3 regions of the Streptomyces sp. NPDC006193 genome follow, and region 2 is predicted to be linked to each of the others. Evidence: predicted binding sites of a transcription regulator. Region 2 holds the regulator's gene; each other region holds the start of a gene.
The links. Region 2 encodes HrcA, which represses chaperone genes, less so after heat shock. Its sites were predicted from a motif close to TTNGCACTCNGNNNNNCNGAGTGCNAA; they were not measured.

Region 1 (7,389 bases), on a different contig from region 2:
GGCCGCGTTCACCTCTTCCCTCAAATGACCCGGCCGAGAAGCTAGGACACGCCCGAGGGCGGCGCCCCCAGCCGGAAGCTGGAGGCGCCGCCCTCGGTCCGTAGGACAGGCGATCGATCGTGAGACCGATCAGAAGTCCATGTCACCGCCCGGCATGCCGCCGCCGGCCGGCGCGGCGGCCTTCTCCGGCTTGTCGGCGATGACGGCCTCGGTGGTGAGGAACAGCGCGGCGATGGAGGCGGCGTTCTGCAGCGCGGAACGGGTCACCTTCGCCGGGTCGATGATGCCCTCGGCGACCAGGTCGACGTACTCGCCGGTCGCGGCGTTCAGGCCGTGGCCCGGGGTGAGGTTGCGGACCTTCTCCACCACGACGCCGCCCTCGAGGCCGGCGTTGACGGCGATCTGCTTCAGCGGGGCCTCGAGCGCGATGCGCACGGCGTTGGCGCCGGTCGCCTCGTCACCCTCGAGCTCCAGCTTCTCGAAGACCTGGGAGGCCTGCAGCAGGGCCACGCCACCACCGGCGACGATGCCCTCCTCGACGGCGGCCTTCGCGTTGCGGACGGCGTCCTCGATGCGGTGCTTGCGCTCCTTGAGCTCCACCTCGGTGGCGGCGCCGGCCTTGATGACCGCGACACCGCCGGCGAGCTTCGCCAGGCGCTCCTGCAGCTTCTCGCGGTCGTAGTCGGAGTCGCTGTTCTCGATCTCGGCGCGGATCTGGTTGACGCGGCCGTTGACCTGCTCGGAGGAGCCGGCGCCGTCGACGATGGTGGTCTCGTCCTTGGTGATGACGACCTTGCGGGCGCGGCCCAGGAGGTCCAGGGTCGCGTTCTCCAGCTTGAGGCCGACCTCCTCGGAGATGACCTCGCCGCCCGTGAGGATGGCGATGTCGCCGAGCATGGCCTTGCGGCGGTCGCCGAAGCCCGGGGCCTTGACGGCGACGGACTTGAAGGTGCCGCGGATCTTGTTGACGACCAGGGTCGACAGGGCCTCGCCCTCGACGTCCTCGGCGATGATCAGCAGCGGCTTGCCCGACTGCATGACCTTCTCCAGCAGCGGGAGCAGGTCCTTGACCGAGGAGATCTTGGAGTTGGCGATGAGGATGTACGGGTCCTCGAGCACCGCCTCCATGCGCTCCATGTCGGTCGCGAAGTAGGCGGAGATGTAGCCCTTGTCGAAGCGCATGCCCTCGGTGAGCTCGAGCTCCAGGCCGAAGGTGTTGCTCTCCTCGACGGTGATGACGCCTTCCTTGCCGACCTTGTCCATCGCCTCGGCGATCAGCTCGCCGATCTGGGTGTCGGCGGCGGAGATGGACGCGGTGGAGGCGATCTGCTCCTTGGTCTCGACGTCCTTCGCCTGCTCCAGCAGGGCGGCGGAGACGGCCTCGACGGCCTTCTCGATACCGCGCTTCAGAGCCATCGGGTTGGCGCCGGCGGCGACGTTGCGCAGACCCTCCTTGACCAGGGCCTGGGCGAGCACGGTCGCGGTGGTCGTACCGTCACCGGCGACGTCGTCCGTCTTCTTGGCGACTTCCTTGACCAGCTCGGCGCCGATCTTCTCGTACGGGTCCTCGAGCTCGATCTCCTTGGCGATGGAGACACCGTCGTTGGTGATCGTGGGCGCGCCCCACTTCTTCTCGAGGACGACGTTGCGGCCCTTGGGGCCGAGCGTCACCTTCACGGCGTCCGCGAGCTGGTTCATGCCGCGCTCGAGGCCGCGCCGCGCCTCCTCGTCGAACGCGATGATCTTGGCCATGTGAAGTGGTCCCTCCAGGACTGGGGGTGATTCCTTCGGACCGCGCCCGCGCCCGCGACGGACGGCTCGCCGGCCGCGTGGTTCCTTGCCCCACTTGGCCTGCGGGCCTCACCGACCCGGTCCTTCACTGTCACTCTCACCTTCAGAGTGCTAACGCCAATGATTAGCACTCGGCATGGTCGAGTGCAAGCGCCCCGGGTCATGCGGCAGGCCCGTCAGCCGCCCGCGAACACCGGCGCGCCGGGCACGGCGAAGGGCCCGCACCCGGTGCTGGTGCGGGCCCTTCGTCACAAGAAACGTTCAGGCGGTGACGCGAACCATGTCGGCCTGCGGACCCTTCTGGCCCTGCGAGATCTCGAACTCGACTCGCTGACCCTCTTCCAGGGTGCGGTAGCCGTCCATCTGGATCGCGCTGTAGTGGACGAAGACGTCCGCACCACCGTCGACCGCGATGAAGCCGTACCCCTTCTCCGCGTTGAACCACTTGACGGTGCCCTGAGCCATGCCTAACTCCCCTATTACTGGCCCTTGCACAGATCCACACTTCGCGGACCCGGGTCAGACCTCACCCCCCAACTGGTCGGGGGCGTGCGCCGGAACGCGTCGACCGCGGCTGAATGTATCTGTCCCACTGCCGTCTGCAACAGGTCAATCGGACGAGAAATCTGGACGCGAGCGGTCCGCACGGTAGGGGAAATTCACCCGATCACAGGGCAAGTCGGGCCCCATAAAAGCCGCAAAGGCCGCGGAAAGCCCTTGCACTTTGGCTGCTTCTTGTCGGGCCCTCGGCGGGAAATCCGGGGCCCGCGACCCGAAGGCCGCGACCGTGTTCCCCAACTCTACCGCGCTCAATCAAACTGAATTGCCCCTTCCGCTTCTCTTGCGGAGGGGGCAATCAGATGAACATCGCGTCACCGGCATTACCGAGGGTAATGCCGGGGCCGGTCAGCCGCCGGCGACGGCCGGGATGATCGACACGCCGGCGCCGTCGGGGGTCGCCGTCTCCAGGCCCTGCTCGAAGCGGACGTCGTCGTCGTTGACGTACACGTTGACGAAGCGGCGCAGCTTCCCCTGGTCGTCAAGCACCCGGGCGGCGATCCCGGTGTGGTTCTTCTCCAGGTCGGCGATGACCTCGGCGAGGGTGGCGCCCTCGGCGCTGACCTCCGCCCGGCCGCCGGTGTAGGTGCGCAGGATGGTGGGGATGCGAACGGTCACGCTCATGCGAGGCCAGCCTCTCGGAAGGAGTCCAGGGTCGGGCGGATGGTGGCGGTCAGGCCGGTCCCGGCCACCGCGTCCAGGGTCTTCAGGCCGTCACCGGTGTTGAGGACGACGGTGGTCTTCGCCGGGTCCAGCACACCGTCCTCGATCAGCTTGCGGGTCACGCCCACGGTCACCCCGCCGGCGGTCTCCGCGAAGATGCCCTCGGTCCGGGCGAGCAGCTTGATGGCGTCCACGATCTCCTCGTCCGTCACGTCCTCCACGGCGCCGCCGGTACGGCGCGCGATGTCCAGGACGTACGGTCCGTCGGCCGGGTTGCCGATGGCGAGGGACTTGGCGATGGTGTCCGGCTTCTGCGGCCGCACGACGTCGTGCCCGGCCTTGAAGGCGGCCGACACCGGCGAGCAGCCCGCCGCCTGGGCGCCGAAGATCCGGTACGGCCGGTCCTCGACGAGTCCCAGCGCGATCAGCTCCCGCAGCCCCTTGTCGATCTTCGTGAGCTGCGATCCGGACGCGATCGGGACGACGATCTGGTCGGGCAGCCGCCAGCCGAGCTGCTCGCAGATCTCGTACGCCAGGGTCTTGGAGCCCTCCGCGTAGTACGGCCGCAGGTTGACGTTGACGAAGCCCCAGCCCTCGCCGGCCGGATCGCCGATCAGCTCGGAGCAGAAGCGGTTCACGTCGTCGTAGGTGCCCTCGATGCCGACCAGCTCGCCGCCGTAGACCGCGGCCATGACGACCTTGCCCTGCTCCAGGTCGTGCGGGATGAACACGCAGGAGCGCAGGCCCGCCCGGGCGGCGGCGGCGCCCACGGCGCCGGCCAGGTTGCCCGTCGAGGAGCAGGAGAGCGTGGTGAAGCCGAAGGCGCGGGCGGCCTCCAGCGCCTGCGCGACGACCCGGTCCTTGAAGGAGTGGGTCGGGTTGCCGGAGTCGTCCTTCACGTACAGACCGCCGGTGACGCCCAGTTCGCGGGCCAGGTTGTCGGCCTGGACGAGCTTGGTCCAGCCCGGGTTCAGGTTGGGCTTGCCGGCGACGTCCGCCGGAACCGGCAGCAGCGGCGCGTACCGCCAGATGTTCGCGGGGCCCGCCTCGATGCGGCGGCGCAGCTCCTCGGCGTCGTAGCCGGAGAAGTCGTAGGCGATCTCCAGCGGGCCGAAGCACTCCTCGCAGGCGAAGACCGGGCCGAGCGGCACCCGGTGGCCGCACTCGCGACAGCTCAGGGCGGCGGCGGGACCGAGGTCGACGGTGGGGACGCTGGTGCTTGCAACTGTCTGCACAGCCATGGAGGCGAGGCCCTTTCTCCTCATCTTCCTCACGGCGCATCTCGCCGCGAGACGGATTTGGCACCTTCCCTAGCCGGGAGCCTCGCTGCGAAAGACGAGTACCGACTGGAGGGTTGCCGGGGCTTCACCGGGCCGTGTCCCTCTGCCCCTCTGGATGAGCTGTATGCGGTTGTGGGCGCCGCGGACCCCCGGCATGCGATGGTCATCGGCGTTGTTCAAGACTGTAACCGAAGGCCAGGACGGTCGAGGGAGTCGTCCGAACCGCGAGATGGATCACACGGCGGCGTGTGGTCGTGACAGTGAGGAGCCGCAGAGCGTGCTGGAAGAAGTCGAGCGCTGGCTGGCCGACCGCTCCTGGTCCGTGGGCGACCGCCCGCTCCAGCGGATCCTGGCCGCCAAACAGCGCACGGGGCAGACGGTCAGCGTCGTGCTGCCCGCGCTCGACGAGGAGGAGACCGTCGGCGACATCGTCGCCGTCATCCGGCAGGACCTCGTGGAGCGGGTCCCGCTCGTCGACGAGATCGTCGTCGTCGACTCCGGATCCACCGACCGCACCTCCGAGGTCGCCGCGCGCGCCGGCGCCCGGGTCGTGCACCGCGACGAGATACTGCCCCGCATCCCGGCCGTGCCCGGCAAGGGCGAGGTGCTGTGGCGTTCGCTGCTGGTGACCGGCGGGGACATCGTCTGCTTCGTCGACGCGGACCTCAGGGAGTTCTCCTCCGACTTCGTCCGCGGCATCGTCGGCCCGCTGCTCACCGACCCGGAGGTCCACCTCGTCAAGGCCATGTACGACCGTCCGCTCGGCGCCGCCGCCGGCCAGGGCGGCCGGGTCACCGAGCTGATGGCCCGCCCGCTGCTGAACATGCACTGGCCGCGGCTGGCCGGCTTCGTGCAGCCGCTCGGCGGGGAGTACGCGGCCCGCCGCTCCCTGCTGGAGCGGCTGCCGTTCCCCGTCGGGTACGGCGTGGAGCTGGGCATGCTGGTCGACGCGCTGCACCTGGTCGGCCTGGACGCGCTGGCCCAGGTCGACGTGGGGGTGCGCAGGCACCGGCACCAGGACGGGCAGGCCCTCGGCCGGATGGCCGCCGCGATCTACCGCACCGCGCAGCTCCGGCTGGCCCGCGGCCATCTGGTGCGGCCCGCGCTGACCCAGTTCGAGCGGGGCCCGGACGGGTTCGAGCCGCGCACCTACGCCGTGGACACCGAGGAGCGGCCGCCCATGCTGGAGATCGCCGAGTACGCCGAGCGGAGAGTGGCGTGAACAGGGCCTCCCTTCCCGGCGGACCGTACGTTTGAGCGTTTCCGGGCCGGGCTAGGTTGAGGCGTATGGCTTTCACGCACGGTGCTGCCGACAAGGCTCAGGTGCTGGTCGCGTCCAACCGCGGCCCGGTTTCGTATCAGGTGGGCGAGGACGGCTCGCTGCGCGCCAGACGGGGCGGCGGCGGGCTGGTCTCGGGACTGTCGGCCATCGGGTCGGACGCCGACTCCGTGTGGGTGTGCGCCGCGCTGGGCGACGGCGACCGGGAGGCCGTACGGCGCGCGGAGGGCGGGCTGCTGCCGGCCGAGGACACCGGCGGGCAGCGGGTGCGGATGCTGGACGTCGACGCGGCCGTGCACGCCGAGGCGTACAACGGCATCGCCAACTCGGTGCTCTGGTTCGTGCACCACATGCTGTACCAGACGCCGCTGGAACCGGTCTTCGACGCGGAGTTCCGGCGGCAGTGGGCGTCCTACGAGGCGTACAACCGGGCCTTCGCCGAGGCGCTGGCCGAGGAGGCCGCCGACGGCGCGGCCGTGCTGATCCAGGACTACCACCTGGCCCTCGCCCCGCGGATGCTCCGCCAGCTCCGCCCCGACCTGCGCATCGGCCACTTCTCGCACACGCCGTGGGCCCCGCCGGACTACTTCCGCCTCCTCCCCGACGACATCGCCGCCGAACTGCTGACCGGCATCCTGGGCGCCGACCGGGCCGCGTTCCTCACCCGGCGGTGGGCCGACGCGTTCACCGACTGCTGCCACGCGGTGCTGGGACCCGGCATCCCCTCCGGCACCCGGATCGGGGTGCACGGGCTGGGTGCGGACGCCGACTTCCTGCGCAAACGGGCCCACGAACCGGACGTGGACGAGCGGATGGCCGCCCTGCGCGAGGAGATCGGCACGGGCCCCGACGGGGCGCCGCGCAAGGCGGTCGTCCGGGTCGACCGCACCGAGCTGTCCAAGAACATCGTCCGCGGACTGCTGGCGTACCGGCAGCTGCTGGAGGACCGCCCCGAGTGGCGGGAGAAGGTCGTCCACGTGGCCTTCGCCTATCCGTCCCGGCAGGACCTTCCCGTCTACCGCGAGTACACCGCCGAGGTGCAGCGGGTCGCGGACGCGATCAACGAGCGGTTCGGCACGGCGGGCTGGACCCCGGTCGTGCTGCATGTGAAGGACGACTTCGCCCGCTCCCTGGCCGCGTACCGGCTGGCCGACGTGGCCCTGGTGAACCCCATCCGGGACGGCATGAACCTGGTCGCCAAGGAGGTGCCCGTCGTCTCCGACGAGGGCTGCGCGCTGGTGCTGTCGCGGGAGGCCGGGGCGCACGAGGAGCTGGGCGGGGACGCGATCACCGTGAACCCGTACGACATCACGGGCACGGCCGCGGCGCTGGCCGAGGCGCTGGCGATGCCGGCGCGGGAGCGGGCCGAGCGGTCGGAGCGGCTGGCCGCCGCCGCGACCGCGCTGCCGCCGGCCCGCTGGTTCCTGGACCAGCTGGAGGCGCTCGGCCCTCAGCCGAGCTGAGCGGCCAGCGCGCGCAGGAACGCCACCACTCCCTGCGGGCCGTCCACCACCAGGTCGGCCCGCTCCGCGAGTTCCGGGACCTCCGCGCTGCCGCTGCAGACCAGCAGGCCGGGGGTCCCGTCGGCGCGCAGCTTGTCGACCGCGGCGAAGGCGGGCAGGTCGCCCAGGTCGTCGCCGGCGTAGACGACGCATCCGGCGTGGACGGCGCGGGCGTGGTCCAGGAGGGCCACGCCCTTGTCCATGCCCGGCGGGCGCAGCTCCAGCACCAGGCGGCCGGGCTCGACGATCAGGCCGTGCCGGGCGGCGAGGTCGGTGAGGGGCCCGACGAGGGCCTCGAAGGCGCCTTGCGGGTCGG
Region 2 (7,389 bases):
ACGTACAGCGCGTCCTCGCCGCCGAGCGCCAGCAGCCGGTCCAGCGCGTCCGGCCAGCGGGACGGCACGGCGTCCGGGCCCGCCTGCGGTTCCCCGGACTCCTCGACCAGGTCGCCGCAGAACACGACCTTCGGCGACCCGGCGACCAGCACCGCCAGGTCGTGGGCCGTGTGGCCCGGTCCCACGTCGGCCAGCAGCGCCTGCCGGCCGCCCCCGAGGTCCAGCGTCCACTCGCCGGAGACCAGGTGCCCGGGCGGGGCCAGCGCGTCCACCGCCTCGTCCGCGTCCGCCGCCGGCAGGCCGTTGCCGACCGCGTCCAGACGCAGCTCCTCGCGCCCGCGGGAGAGGGCGGCGTCCAGGCCCACCGCCCCGTACACCTCGGCGCCGGCGAACGCCGGGGCGCCCAGGACGTGGTCGAAGTGCGGGTGGGTGAGCGCGAGATGGGTCACACGGCCGCCGGACAGCTCCTCGGCCTGGGCGCGCAGCCGCGCCCCCTCGGCCAGTCCGGACCCCGCGTCCACCATCAGCGCCGCGCCCGCGCCCAGCACCAGGCCCGCGGTGCAGTCCCAGCCGGGCAGCCGGCACCGCCCCACCCCGGCGGCCAGCCGTTCCCAGCCCAGCTCTTCCCAAGTCACGGTCATAACGGCGACGCTAGCGCTGCGATCCGGTGCGCGGGGCCCGACCTTGCCCCGGGTGTACCGGACAGCCGTACACTGGGCCGGGGAACGCTGGCACTCGCATGGCAAGAGTGCCAGGGGGACGGAGACCCGAGGGACCCCGACGGATCGGGGACGACGTGCTGGAGGTGCGCGCGGATGCTGAGTGAACGCAGGCTTCAGGTGCTGCGCGCGATCGTCCAGGACTACGTCGGCACCGAGGAGCCGGTGGGTTCCAAGGCGCTCACCGAGCGGCACAACCTCGGCGTCTCCCCGGCCACCGTCCGCAACGACATGGCGGCCCTGGAGGAGGAGGGGTACATCGCCCAGCCGCACACCAGCGCGGGGCGCATCCCCACCGACAAGGGCTACCGGCTGTTCGTGGACAAGCTCGCCGGCGTGAAGCCGATGAGCGCGCCGGAGCGGCGGGCGATCCAGAACTTCCTGGAGGGCGCCGTCGACCTCGACGACGTCGTCGCGCGGACGGTGCGGCTGCTGGCGCAGCTGACCCGGCAGGTCGCCGTCGTGCAGTACCCGTCCCTGACGCGGTCCACGGTCCGGCACGTGGAGCTGCTCTCGCTCGCCCCCGCGCGCGTGATGCTCGTGCTGATCACGGACACCGGCCGGGTCGAGCAGCGGATGGTCGACTGTCCGGCGCCATTCGGCGAGGCCTCGCTGGCGGATCTGCGGGCGCGGCTCAACAGCCGGGTCGCCGGACGGCGTTTCACGGACGTGCCGAAGCTGGTCGAGGACCTGCCGGAGGCGTTCGAACCCGAAGATCGCGGTACGGTCTCCACGGTGCTCTCCACCCTTCTGGAGACACTCGTCGAGGAGAACGAGGAGCGGCTGATGATCGGCGGCACCGCCAATCTGACCCGCTTCGGACACGACTTCCCCCTCACGATCCGGCCCGTCCTGGAGGCACTGGAGGAGCAGGTCGTGCTCCTCAAGCTCCTCGGCGAGGCGAAGGATCCGGGCGTGACCGTGCGCATCGGCCACGAGAACGCCCACGAAGGACTCAACTCCACGTCCGTGGTGTCGGTGGGCTACGGTTCGGGCGGCGAGGCGGTTGCCAAGCTCGGCGTGGTCGGACCGACCCGCATGGACTACCCGGGAACGATGGGAGCGGTACGCGCAGTGGCACGGTACGTCGGACAGATCCTGGCGGAGTCGTAAGTGGCCACGGACTACTACGCCGTTCTCGGCGTGCGCCGCGACGCGTCGCAGGATGAGATCAAGAAGGCGTTCCGCCGGCTCGCGCGCGAGCTGCACCCGGACGTCAATCCGGATCCGAAGACCCAGGAGCGGTTCAAGGAGATCAACGCCGCTTACGAGGTGCTCTCGGACCCGCAGAAGAAGCAGGTCTACGACCTCGGCGGCGACCCGCTGTCCCAGTCGGGCGGGGCCGGGGCGGGCGGCTTCGGCGCCGGCGGCTTCGGCAACTTCTCCGACATCATGGACGCGTTCTTCGGCACGGCGTCGCAGCGCGGGCCCCGCTCGCGCACCCGCCGCGGCCAGGACGCGATGATCCGGATCGAGGTCGAGCTGGACGAGGCGGCCTTCGGGACGACCAAGGACATCCAGGTCGACACGGCCGTCGTCTGCACCACCTGCAACGGCGAGGGCGCGGCCCCCGGCACGTCCGCGCAGACCTGTGACATGTGCCGCGGCCGGGGCGAGGTCTCGCAGGTGACCCGGTCCTTCCTGGGCCAGGTCATGACCTCCCGGCCCTGCCCGCAGTGCCAGGGCTTCGGCACGGTGGTGCCGACCCCGTGCCCGGAGTGCGCCGGCGACGGCCGCGTCCGCTCCCGGCGGACGCTGACCGTGAAGATCCCGGCCGGTGTCGACAACGGCACCCGGATCCAGCTCGCCGGGGAGGGCGAGGTCGGCCCCGGCGGCGGCCCGGCCGGCGACCTGTACGTCGAGATCCACGAGCTGCCGCACCCCACGTTCCAGCGGCGCGGCGACGACCTGCACTGCACCGTCACGATCCCGATGACGGCGGCGGCCCTCGGCACCAAGGTGCCGCTGGAGACCCTGGACGGCCTGGAGGAGGTCGACATCCGGCCGGGCACCCAGTCCGGCCAGTCGATCCCGCTGCACAACCGGGGCGTCACGCACCTGCGCGGCGGCGGCCGGGGCGACCTCATCGTCCACGTGGAGGTCACCACCCCGACCAAGCTCGACCCCGAGCAGGAGCGCCTGCTGCGCGAGCTGGCCAAGCTGCGCGGCGAGGAGCGCCCCCAGGGGCAGTTCCAGCCGGGGCAGCAGGGCCTGTTCTCGCGGTTGAAGGACGCGTTCAACGGGCGCTGACGCCGGCCGGAGCGGCGACCGGGCGTTCCGGGTGCCGCTCCCCGGGCGGGTCGGCCGGGCCGCGGGGCTCGCTCCCGCGGCCGGGGGACGCCTCCGGCGGGCGGGTGAACGGGGGGTGCCGGGCACCGCGGCGCCTTGTATGCCATGGGCCTATGCCGTGGGAAGCCCGGATTCGGACTTGTTCGGGGGACGTGACACCATGCCGTCATGTCCTCCGCGCTGACCGGTCTTGCTCCCCACCCGATCGTGCAGGCCCCCATGGCGGGCGGCGTCTCCGTCCCGCAGCTCGCCGCCGCCGTCTGCGAGGCCGGCGGCCTCGGATTCCTCGCCGCCGGGCACAAGACCGCCGACGGCATGTACCAGGAGATCAAGCAGCTGCGGGGGCTCACCTCCCGCCCCTTCGGCGTGAACGTGTTCATGCCGCAGCCCGAGTACGCCGAGTCCGGCGCGGTGGAGGTGTACGCGCACCAGCTGGCCGGCGAGGCCGCCTGGTACGAGACGGAACTGGGCGACCCGGACAGCGGCCGCGACGACGGCTACGACGCGAAGCTCGCGGTGCTGCTGGACAACCCGGTGCCGGTGGTCTCCTTCCACTTCGGCGTGCCGGCCCGCGAGGTGCTCGACAGGTTCCGCCGGGCCGGCACCTTCACCCTGGTCACCGCCACCACCGCCGAGGAGGCCCTCGCGGTCGAGCGGGCCGGCGCGGACGCGGTGATCGCACAGGGCGTGGAGGCCGGCGGTCACCAGGGCACGCACCGGGACCTTGCGGAGAACGACGGCTCCGGCATCGGACTGCTGTCGCTGGTCGCGCAGATACGGGAGGCGGTGAGCATCCCGATCGTGGCCGCCGGCGGCATCATGCGCGGCAGCCAGATCGCCGCCGTCCTCGCGGCCGGCGCGAGCGCGGCCCAGCTCGGCACGGCGTTCCTCGCCACCCCCGAGTCCGGCGCCCACGCCCTGCACAAACAGGCGCTCACCAGCCCGCTGTTCGCGCGCACCGAGCTGACCCGCGCCTTCACCGGCCGCCCGGCCCGCGGCCTGGTCAACCGCTTCCTGCGCGAGCACGGCCGGTACGCCCCGGCCGCCTACCCCGACGTCCACCACATGACCTCGCCGCTGCGCAAGGCCGCCGCCAAGGCCGGGGACGCGCAGGGCATGGCGCTGTGGGCGGGCCAGGGGCACCGGCTGGCCCGGGCGCTGCCGGCCGGGGAGCTGGTGCAGGTGCTGGCGGCCGAACTGGCCCAGGCGCGCACGGCGTCGGCGGACGGGGGTGACCTCGCGTGACGGCCCCCGTCTTCGTCGTCGGGCACTTCGACTCCGACGGCCACCGCTACGTCCTGGACGGCCCCGAGGGCCGCCACGCGGTCTCCGTGAAACGGCTCCAGCCCGGCGAGGAGGTCGTCCTGACCGACGGCGCCGGCCGGTACGCGGTGTGCGAGGTGATCGGCGCCGAGGGCAAGGACCGGCTGATCGTCCACATGTCCTCGGTGATGCAGGAGCCGGCGCCCCGCCCCCGCATCACCGTCGTCCAGGCCCTGCCCAAGGGGGACCGCGGCGAACTCGCCGTGGAGACCATGACCGAGGTCGGGGTCGACGCCATCGTGCCCTGGCAGGCCGCCCGGTGCATCACCCAGTGGAAGGGCGACCGCGGCCTGAAGGCGCTCGGCAAGTGGCGGGCCACCGCCCGCGAGGCAGGCAAGCAGTCCCGCCGGGTCCGCTTCCCCGAGGTCGCGGACGCGGCGACGACCAAGCAGGTCGCCGCACTGCTCGCCCGGGCAGACCTCGCCGCGGTGCTCCACTCCGACTTCGAGCGCGGCAGCGAGCCCCTGGCCACCGCCGAACTCCCCGCCGACGGCGAGATCGTGCTGGTCGTCGGCCCCGAGGGCGGCGTCTCGCGCGACGAGCTGGCGCTGTTCGAGGAGGCGGGCGCCAGGCCGTACGTCCTCGGGCCCACCGTGCTGCGCACCTCCACCGCCGGCACCGCCGCCGCTGCCCTCCTGCTGGGCCGCACCGGCCGCTGGTCCTGACCCGCGGCGCGGCCCTGCTGCACGGCCCGGCCCCCATGACCGACCGCATGCGCGTGGCCCGCCCCGAGGCCCCGGAAGGGCGATCCGGTCGAGCGGCAGAAGCGGCTGCGGCCGCGCGGCCGACCGCGAGCAGCGGCGCCGCCGTGACGCCGCTCACCGCGAGCAGCGGCGCCCCCGTGACGCCGCTCGCCGGCCCCCGTGGCCGCGCCCGGGCGCGGTACCCGGTCCCCGCCGAACGGGTGACTGGCCGTATGCGGCCTTCCGCGCCGACCGGGCCGGTGGCACGCTGCCGTGCATGGGGGCATTCGAAGGGTTACGGAGCGGGCCGCGGGCGCTGGCCGCGGCGGGGCTCGTCGTGGTGGCCGCCGGGGCCGTGGCGGCCTGCGATCCGGGCGGCCTGGGGTCGGCGACCGTCGCCTACACCACCGACCGGACCGCGACCGCCGCGCTGGAACGGCGCAGCGTGGACGTCAACTGGCTGACCTGCACCGGCAGATCCGGTGACGACGGCAGGAGCGGCTCGCCCTCGCCGGCCGAGTCCGCCGTCGTCTCCGTCGACTGCCGGGGCGAGACCCGCGACGGGCGGGACATCTCGGTCACCGGTCGGGTGACCAGGGCCGTCGACGGCGCCTGTGTGCGCGGCGACCTGACCGCGAAGGTCGGCGGCAGACAGGTCTTCCACGTCAGCGGACTCGGCGACTGCGACGCCACCCCCGCGCCGACGTACCGGCCGCCGGCCGGGGGCGGGGGCGGGGCGGAGCCCACGGTGACCGTCACCGTCACCCGGACCATCTGGTGCCAGGACAACCCCGCCTGCCGACCCGTCCACGGCAAGTGACGGGAACCGGGAGCGCAGGCGGGGCGGCGCTGCGTAGAGTGACGGGGTGACTCAGGGCGCTTCGGCGGGAACCACGGGAACGTCCGCCTATCTCCGATTCCCGCATCTGCACGGCGACTTGGTGGCGTTCGTCGCCGAGGACGACGTCTGGCTGGCACCGCTCGACGGCGGCCGGGCCTGGCGGGTCAGCGCCGACAACAGGCCGGTGTGGCTGCCCCGGATGTCACCGGACGGCCGCCACCTCGCCTGGACCTCCACCCGGGACGGCGCTCCGGAGGTGCACGTCGCCCCGGTCGACGGGGGCCCCGCCCGTCGGCTGACGCACTGGGGCAACCGCCGCACCGAGGTGCGCGGCTGGACCGCGGACGGGCGGGTGCTCGCACTCGGCGCGCACGGCCGGCACAGCTTCCGGCACACCTGGGCGCACGCCGTCCCGCTGGACGGCGGACCGGCCGAGACCCTGCCGTACGGCCCGGTCGGGGACGTGGCGCCGGGGCCGGCCACCGTGCTGCTGTCCGCGCCGATGGGCCGGGAGGCCGCCCACTGGAAGCGCTACCGGGGCGGCACGGCGGGCAAGCTGTGGATCGACCGCGAGGGCGGCGGGGAGTTCACACGGCTGCACGAGGACCTCGCCGGGAACATCGAGTGCCCGGTGTGGGTGGGGGAGCGCATCGCGTTCCTCTCGGACCACGAGGGCACCGGAGCCGTCTACTCCTCCCTCGCCGACGGCTCCGACCTGCGCCGGCACACGCCCCTCGGGGGCTTCTACGCCCGGCACGCCGCCGGCGACGGCAGCCGGCTGGTGTACGCCTCGGCCGGTGAACTGTGGCTGCTGGACGACCTGGAGGGCGCCGAGCCGCGCCGCCTGGACGTCCGGCTCGGCGGACCCCGCGTCGACCTGCGGCCGTACCCGGTCAACGCCTCCCGCTGGTTCGGCGAGGCGTCCCCCGACCACACCGCGCGCGGCAGCGCCGTCTGCGTGCGCGGCGGCATCCACTGGGTCACCCACCGCTTCGGGCCCGCCCGCGCCCTCGCCGCCGCCCCGGGCGTCCGCGCCCGGATGCCGCGCGCCTTCCGCGCCGAGGGCGAGGAGTGGGCGGTGTGGGTGACCGACGCCGAGGGCGACGACGCCCTGGAGTTCGCCCCCGCGACCGGCACCGTGCCCGGCGCCCCGCCCCGCCGGCTCGCCGCCGGGCAGCTCGGCCGGGTCCTGGAGCTGGTGATGGCGCCGGACGGCAGCCGGGCCGCCGTCGCCGCGCACGACGGGCGGCTGCTGCTCGTCGAGCGCGAGACCGGCGAGGTCCGCGAGGTGGACCGCAGCGACGACGGCGAGGTCAGCGGACTCGCCTTCTCACCCGACTCCGCCTGGCTCGCCTGGGCCCACCCCGGCCCCCGCCCGCTCTCGCAGCTGCGCGTCGCCCACACCACCGACCTGTCGGTCACCGAGGCCACCCCGCTGCGCTTCCAGGACTACGCCCCCGCCTTCACCCTCGACGGCAAGCACCTCGCGTTCCTCTCCAACCGCGCCTTCGACCCGGTCTACGACGAACACGTC
Region 3 (7,389 bases), on a different contig from region 2:
ACCGCGATGGTCGTCCACCTCGACGCGGGCCGGACGAGCGCCACCGTCGTCAGCATCCCGCGCGACACGCTCGTCACCCGCCCGTCCTGCCCCCTGCCCTCCGGCGGTTCCACCGCGGTGGCGCACGGGGTCATGTTCAACACCGCGTACGAGGCGGGCGGTCCGGTGTGCGCGGTGAAGACCGCCGAGTCGCTCACGGGCGTCCGCATGGACCACTACCTCGAGATCGACTTCTCCGGGTTCGCCGCACTGGTCGACGCGCTCGGCGGAGTCGACGTCACCACCGGCGAGGACATCGACGACGACAAGAGCCGGCTGCACCTGCGGGCCGGCGCCCACCACCTCGACGGCAGGCAGGCCCTCGCCCTGGCCCGCACCCGGCACGGCATAGGCGACGGCAGCGACCTGGGCCGCACAGGGCTGCAGCAGACGCTGGTGAAGGCGCTGCTGGAGCGGATGTCCGGGGCCGGGCTGCTCACCGACCCGGCCAGGCTGTACCGGGTCGCCGACGCCGCCACCGCCGGCCTCACCACCGACACCGGCCTGGACTCCCTGAGCGAGTTGACCGACCTCGCCCGCAGCCTGCGGGGCCTGACCGCCGACCGGGTGAAGACGGTGACCATGCCGGTGGTCACGGCGCCCTCCGACCCCAACCGGGTCGTCGCCGCGGAACCGGCGGCGAGCCGGCTGTGGGCGTCCCTGCGCTGAGCCGGACCCCGCCCGCCGACGGCCGCCCGCACCGCCGCGGGCGGGCACGGGACCGGTACGGGCGGCCGGCCCTGCCCGCAGCGGGCAGGGACGTGCCCCGCTGCCCGCCAGGGGGCACAGCTCAGGCGGGCTTCTTCACCGGCGCGCCCAGCAGCATCGTCGGCGCCCCCGCGACCCGCGTGAGGAACACGGTGGCCGCGTTCGGCCCCTGCGGCCTCACCTTCCGGCGCAGTTCCTCCGGCTCGACCGCCGACCCGCGCTTCTTCACGGTCAGCGTGCCCACCTCCCGCTCGCGCAGCAGCGCCTTGAGCCTCTTCACGTTGAAGGGCAGCCGGTCGGTGATCTCGTAGGCCGAGGCGTAGGGCGTGGGGCGCAGTTCGTCCGCGGTGACGTACGCGATGGTCGGGTCCAGCAGGCCCCCGCCGACCTCCTCGGCCACCTCCGCGACCAGGTGCGCGCGGATCACGGCGCCGTCCGGCTCGTACAGGTACCGCCCCACCGGCCGCACCTCCGGATCCGGCAGCCCGCGGCCGGCCAGCGTGCGCGGGCCCGGCAGCAGCGTGGCCCGCACCGCGCCCGGCGCCCCGGTCCCGAACCACAGCACCGCCTCCTTCACGTCGCCGCCGTCGGAGATCCACTCGGCCTCGGCCGCGTCCGGGACGGTCTCGTGCGGGATGCCCGGGGCGATCTTCAGGGCGGCGACCCGGGCGGCCGTGGCCGCGCGCACGGCCCAGGACAGGGGCGGCGAGTACGCCTCGGGGTCGAAGATCCGGCCGCGGCCGCCCCGCCGGGCGGGATCCACGAACACGGCGTCGAAGGACGAGGTGTCCACCTGCGTGACGTCGGCCTCCCGCACCTCGATCAGCCCGGCCAGCCCCAGCGCCTCCGCGTTCGCGCGGGCGGCCGCCGCGGTCGGCGCGTCCCGGTCGACGGCCAGCACCCGGATACCGGCCCGCGCGAGCGCGATCGCGTCGCCGCCGATCCCGCAGCACAGGTCGGCGACGGAGGTGACGCCCAGCTCCCGGAACCGGCGCGCCCGGTACGCCGCCACGGCGGCCCGAGTCGACTGCTCGACCCCGTTCGGCGTGAAGAACATGCGCCCGGCGTCCTCGTCGCCGAACTTGGCCGCCGCCCGCCGGCGCAGCCGCGCCTGGCCGAGCGCGGCCGACACCAGCTCGGCGGGGTGGTCGCGGCGCAGCCGGGTGGCGACGGCGAGTTCGTCCGCCGGGGCCGTGCCGCGCACCTCGTCGAGGAGGGCCCGGCCTTCGGGGGTGAGGAGCAGAGCGAGGTCGTTCACCGGGTCATTGTGGGCCAGTCGGTGGACGGTGCGCTTCCGGCCGCGGTGTCGGCCCGCCCGGCGGGCCGGGGCCTGGGAGGATCCGGCACCATGCGAGCAGTAGTACAAAATGACAAAAAGCGGGCGTCGGTCGCGTGGGCGGCCGTGAGCTCGACAGCCCTCGCGCTGGCTGCCGCCGCCCTCCTGGCCGGCTGCGCCGGCGACGCCGACCGGGCCGTGGGCCGCAGCGGCCCCACCCGTGCCCCGGGCCCGCAGGCCCGCAAGGCCGCCGAACACGCCCGGCTGGCCGCGGCCGCCCGCCGCTGGGGCCTGGCCCGGGTGCCCCTCGCCCCTCCGGCGCCGCCCGCGCGCAAGCCGAGGATCACCGCCCGGGACGGCTTCGAGGTGGACGGCCAGGAGGAGGAAGGCCTCCCGCCGGTCTTCACCACCGTCCCGACCCATCGGAAGATCGTGTTCCTCACCATCGACGACGGCGCCGAGAAGGACCCGGCGTTCCTGCGCATGATGAGCGAGCTGAAGATCCCGTACACGGCCTTCCTCAGCGACTACCTGGTCAAGGAGGACTACGGCTACTTCCGGCGGATGCAGGCGATGGGGGTGACGCTGAACAACCACACCCTGACCCACCCCTACCTTCCCGGCCTGTCCTACGCCGAGCAGAAGGACGAGATCTGCGGCATGCAGGCCGTCATGAAGGAGCAGTTCGGCAAGGCGCCCACCGTCTTCCGGCCGCCCTACGGCAACTACAACGGCGACACCCTGCGCGCCGCCAAGTCCTGCGGGATCAGATACGCGCCGATCTGGGCCGAAGAGGTCTTCGTGGACCACTGGGAGTACCGCGAGTGGGACCGCAGCCTGCACCCCGGCGACATCGTCCTCACGCACTTCCGCGGCCGGGACGACTGGAACGGCACGATGGTGGACGACATGCGCCGCTTCCTGGACAAGGTCACGCGCGAGGGCTACGCGGTCGCCCGCCTGGAGGACTACCTGTGAGGCGCGTGCGGTGCGCGGCGGCGGCGCTCGCCTCGGCCCTGCTCCTCACGGGCTGCGCCCAGTCCGTCGACCCCATCGAACGGCTGGGCAAGAAGGCCGCCGAAGGGGTGCGCCCGCACGCCGTCCCCGACCGCAGCTACCGCCACTGGGGCCTGCCCCGGCCGCTCGCCCGCACCCCGCTGCACCCCGCCCGGCGGCTGACCCGGCAGCCGGGGGCCCACCCGCCCCCGGTCGTCGACCGCGTCCCCACCCCCGACCGGGTCGTCTTCCTCACCTACGACGACGGCGCCGAACAGGACCCCCGCTTCGTCGCCATGGTCCGCGAACTGCGGCTCCCGGTCAGCGTGTTCCTGACCGACAGCGTCGCCGGCCCCGGCTACGGCCACTTCGCCCGGCTGCGCGCGCTCGGCGCCGGCATCGGGAACCACACCGTCGACCACCGGGCGCCGGCCGGACTGCCGTACGCCGGGCAGCGCGCCGAGATCTGCGGCCAGCAGGACCGGCTCCACGCCCGCCTCGGCGTCCGCCCCCGTCTGTTCCGCCCGCCCTACGGCTCGTACGACGCCACGACCCTGCGGGCGGCGGCCGACTGCGGCATCTCCGCGGTCGTCCTGTGGCGGGCCGCCCTCACCCCGGCGGGCCTCGCCTACACCCACGGCCCCCGTCGCCTCCGCCCCGGTGACATCGTCCTGGTGGGCCCGGACGAGTCGGCGGGGCCCTCCCTGTGGAAGCGCACGGCACGGGTGCTGCGGCGGGTGCAGGAGCAGGGGCTCACCGTGGGACGCCTCGAGGACTACCTGTAGCGGGCCGCCCGGCCGCGTCCGGGGCGGGGGGACGGGGGCGTCGGCAGCGCGGCCGGGGGGCGGGCGGACGGCGCGCGGACCCGCCGGCACGCCCCCGTGATCCGACGACGCGCCGCACCGCATTGGCACTCCGCTTGACCGAGTGCTAATCGCGGTCATAGTCTCGGCTCTGGCACTCCCCCCGGGAGAGTGCCAGAAAAAGCGACGGGCAGGTCCGGCACCCGCGACGACGGATCGACCTGGTCGCCACCTCAGACAGTTAACCCCGTGAGATCTCCGAAGGGGGAGGTCGGATCGTGACGACCGCCAGCTCCAAGGTTGCCATCAAGCCGCTCGAGGACCGCATCGTGGTCCAGCCGCTGGACGCCGAGCAGACCACGGCCTCTGGCCTGGTCATCCCGGACACCGCGAAGGAGAAGCCCCAGGAGGGCGCCGTCCTCGCCGTGGGCCCGGGCCGGTTCGAGAACGGCGAGCGCCTTCCGCTCGACGTCAAGGTCGGCGACGTCGTCCTCTACAGCAAGTACGGCGGCACCGAGGTGAAGTACAACGGCGAGGAGTACCTCGTCCTCTCGGCTCGCGACGTGCTCGCGATCATCGAGAAGTAATCGCCTCGAGCGACCCTTTGCCTTGAGCTGCGCCCCTGGCCCCCGCGACCCATCAGAAGCCGGGCGCCCGGGGCGCAGCGTCTTTTCACCCACAGATTTCGAAAGAGGGCTCCCGCTGTCATGGCGAAGATCCTGAAGTTCGACGAGGACGCCCGTCGCGCCCTCGAGCGCGGCGTCAACAAGCTGGCCGACACGGTGAAGGTGACGATCGGCCCCAAGGGCCGCAACGTCGTCATCGACAAGAAGTTCGGCGCCCCGACCATCACCAACGACGGTGTCACGATCGCCCGCGAGGTCGAGATCGAGGACCCGTACGAGAACCTCGGCGCGCAGCTGGTGAAGGAGGTGGCGACCAAGACCAACGACATCGCGGGCGACGGCACCACCACCGCCACCGTCCTCGCCCAGGCGCTCGTCCGCGAGGGCCTGAAGAACGTCGCCGCCGGCGCCTCCCCGGCCGCCCTGAAGAAGGGCATCGACGCCGCGGTCAAGGCCGTCTCCGACGAGCTGCTCTCCTCGGCCCGCCCGATCGACGAGAAGTCCGACATCGCCGCCGTCGCCGCGCTGTCCGCCCAGGACCAGCAGGTCGGCGAGCTGATCGCCGAGGCGATGGACAAGGTCGGCAAGGACGGTGTCATCACCGTCGAGGAGTCCAACACCTTCGGCCTGGAGCTGGACTTCACCGAGGGCATGGCCTTCGACAAGGGCTACCTGTCGCCGTACTTCGTGACGGACCAGGAGCGCATGGAGGCCGTCCTGGAGGACCCGTACATCCTCATCCACCAGGGCAAGATCTCCGCCATCGCGGACCTGCTGCCGCTGCTGGAGAAGGTCGTCAACGCCGGCTCCTCCAAGCCGCTGCTGATCATCGCCGAGGACGTCGAGGGCGAGGCCCTGTCGACCCTGGTCGTCAACAAGATCCGCGGCACCTTCAACGCCGTCGCGGTGAAGGCCCCGGGCTTCGGCGACCGCCGCAAGGCGATGCTGCAGGACATGGCCGTCCTCACCGGCGCCACCGTCATCTCCGAGGAGGTCGGCCTCAAGCTCGACCAGGTCGGCATCGACGTGCTCGGCTCCGCCCGCCGCGTCACCGTCACCAAGGACGACACCACGATCGTCGACGGCGCCGGCAAGTCCGAGGACGTGCAGGGCCGCGTCGCGCAGATCAAGGCCGAGATCGAGAACACCGACTCCGACTGGGACCGCGAGAAGCTCCAGGAGCGCCTCGCCAAGCTGGCCGGCGGCGTGTGCGTGATCAAGGTCGGCGCCGCCACCGAGGTGGAGCTGAAGGAGAAGAAGCACCGCCTGGAGGACGCCATCTCCGCGACCCGCGCCGCGGTCGAGGAGGGCATCGTCTCCGGCGGCGGCTCCGCCCTGGTGCACGCCTCCAAGGTCCTGGACGGCAACCTCGACAAGACCGGCGACGAGGCCACCGGTGTCTCCGTGGTCCGCAACGCCGTGGTCGAGCCGCTGCGCTGGATCGGTGAGAACGCCGGCCAGGAGGGCTACGTCATCGTCTCCAAGGTCAAGGACCTGGACAAGGGCCAGGGCTACAACGCCGCCACCGGCGAGTACGGCGACCTGATCAAGGCCGGCGTCATCGACCCGGTCAAGGTCACCCGCTCCGCCCTGGAGAACGCCGCCTCCATCGCCTCCCTGCTGCTCACGACCGAGACCCTGGTCGTCGAGAAGAAGGAAGAGGAAGAGCCGGCCGCCGCGGGCCACGGCCACGGCCACGCCCACTGAGCGAACCGCGCCCGGCGAAGGCCCGGCGCCCCGCACGGGGCGCCGGGCCTTCGCCGTGTCTACTGCTCCAGCAGGTCCAGCGCGCCCAGTTGCCGCATCAGCCCCAGCTGGTCGTGCTGCCACCACAGCTCCGCGAACCTGCCGTCGTCCGCGAAGCGGAACAGCGTCGTCCCGGTCATCGACACCCGCCGGCCGGTGGGCGCGATCCCCAGGAACTCACCCCGGTGCGTGGCGTTCCACGTCCACCGCGCACAGGCCCGGTCGCCCTGCGCGAACACGTCCTCGACCGTGAAGGCGAAGTCGAAGGCGCTCCGCCACATCCCGAACTCGCCGCGCACGCCGGCCCGTCCGACCGTGTCCCCGGGGTTCACCGGGTCATGGCTGCGAACCTCCGCGTGCAGCAGGTCGTCCAGCGGCGGCAGCTCGCCCGGGGCCGCGAGCGCCGCGAAGAACCGCCGCACGGTGTGCTCGGACAGCCGCTCGTCCCGTACCACCTCCAGATCGGTGAACGTCGGCAGCTCGTCGCAGAGCGCGACCAGTTCGCGGAAGATCCGGTCGGTCTCCGGGAGGTTCGAGTTCCGCATCGCCTCCTCGTACGACGGGAACTCCACGACCTCGACGATGTGGGACGCGTCCGAGCGGTCCTTGCCGACCACTGCGTGCGTCGCCGTCCGCTTCCCCCTGGTCTGCGCGACCCAGTCGTCCAGGAGCCGGTTCATCTCGTCCAGCCGGCTCGTCCTGCACTCGATGAGCTGTACGAAGGTCATGACGCCGCCTCCGGCCCCCCTGGTCCGGTACCGTCCCGCCCATTTTCCCACCGGGACGGCGGCGTCACCCGTCCGCTACCGCGGTCCGTACTTGCGCCCGGTCCGCGCGCTGATCCCGCCCAGCAGCCCCCGCGGAGTCACCTTCACCAGCCCCATCAGCGCCTTGTACCGGGGGTCGGGGATGGACAGCGACTTCCCGCGGGCGAGGTCGGCGAGGGCCGTCGCGACCAGCTTGTCGGCGTCGAGCCACATCCAGCCCGGGATGTTGTCCGTGCCCATGCCGGCCCGCTGGTGGAACTCGGTGCGCACGAAGCCCGGGCACAGCGCCATCAGCCGGACGCCGCTGCCGGCCAGGTCCCTCGCCGCGCCCTGGGTGAACTGCACGACCCACGCCTTGGACGCGCCGTACGTGCCGCGCGGCACGAACGCGGCCACCGAGGCGACGTTCACCACCCCGCCCCGGCCCC

Region 1: a site for HrcA is predicted at 1,916-1,942, ahead of groL (chaperonin GroEL). Genes of this name have one in related genera too.
Region 3: a site for HrcA is predicted at 3,927-3,953, ahead of groES (co-chaperone GroES). Genes of this name have one in related genera too.

What each region holds. Positions count from the first base shown of each region.
Region 1 is NZ_JBEXTB010000034.1:21,980-29,368, reverse strand. It holds gene ABZ261_RS25240 (DUF397 domain-containing protein) at 1-28, shown strand, start outside; gene groL (chaperonin GroEL) at 130-1,752, opposite strand; gene ABZ261_RS25230 (cold-shock protein) at 2,053-2,256, opposite strand; gene ABZ261_RS25225 (MoaD/ThiS family protein) at 2,698-2,973, opposite strand; gene thrC (threonine synthase) at 2,970-4,253, opposite strand; SAM riboswitch class I at 4,271-4,414, opposite strand; gene ABZ261_RS25215 (glucosyl-3-phosphoglycerate synthase) at 4,570-5,514, shown strand; gene ABZ261_RS25210 (trehalose-6-phosphate synthase) at 5,580-7,034, shown strand; gene otsB (trehalose-phosphatase) at 7,022-7,389, opposite strand, start outside.
Region 2 is NZ_JBEXTB010000004.1:327,428-334,816, reverse strand. It holds gene ABZ261_RS06920 (MBL fold metallo-hydrolase) at 1-641, opposite strand, end outside; gene hrcA (heat-inducible transcriptional repressor HrcA) at 816-1,832, shown strand; gene dnaJ (molecular chaperone DnaJ) at 1,833-2,969, shown strand; gene ABZ261_RS06905 (nitronate monooxygenase) at 3,177-4,253, shown strand; gene ABZ261_RS06900 (16S rRNA (uracil(1498)-N(3))-methyltransferase) at 4,250-4,996, shown strand; gene ABZ261_RS06895 (hypothetical protein) at 5,292-5,834, shown strand; gene ABZ261_RS06890 (PDZ domain-containing protein) at 5,881-7,389, shown strand, end outside.
Region 3 is NZ_JBEXTB010000016.1:58,863-66,251, forward strand. It holds gene ABZ261_RS17130 (LCP family protein) at 1-708, shown strand, start outside; gene ABZ261_RS17135 (class I SAM-dependent methyltransferase) at 830-2,005, opposite strand; gene ABZ261_RS17140 (polysaccharide deacetylase family protein) at 2,096-3,001, shown strand; gene ABZ261_RS17145 (polysaccharide deacetylase family protein) at 2,998-3,804, shown strand; gene groES (co-chaperone GroES) at 4,101-4,409, shown strand; gene groL (chaperonin GroEL) at 4,530-6,155, shown strand; gene ABZ261_RS17160 (ester cyclase) at 6,215-6,922, opposite strand; gene ABZ261_RS17165 (SDR family oxidoreductase) at 6,998-7,389, opposite strand, start outside.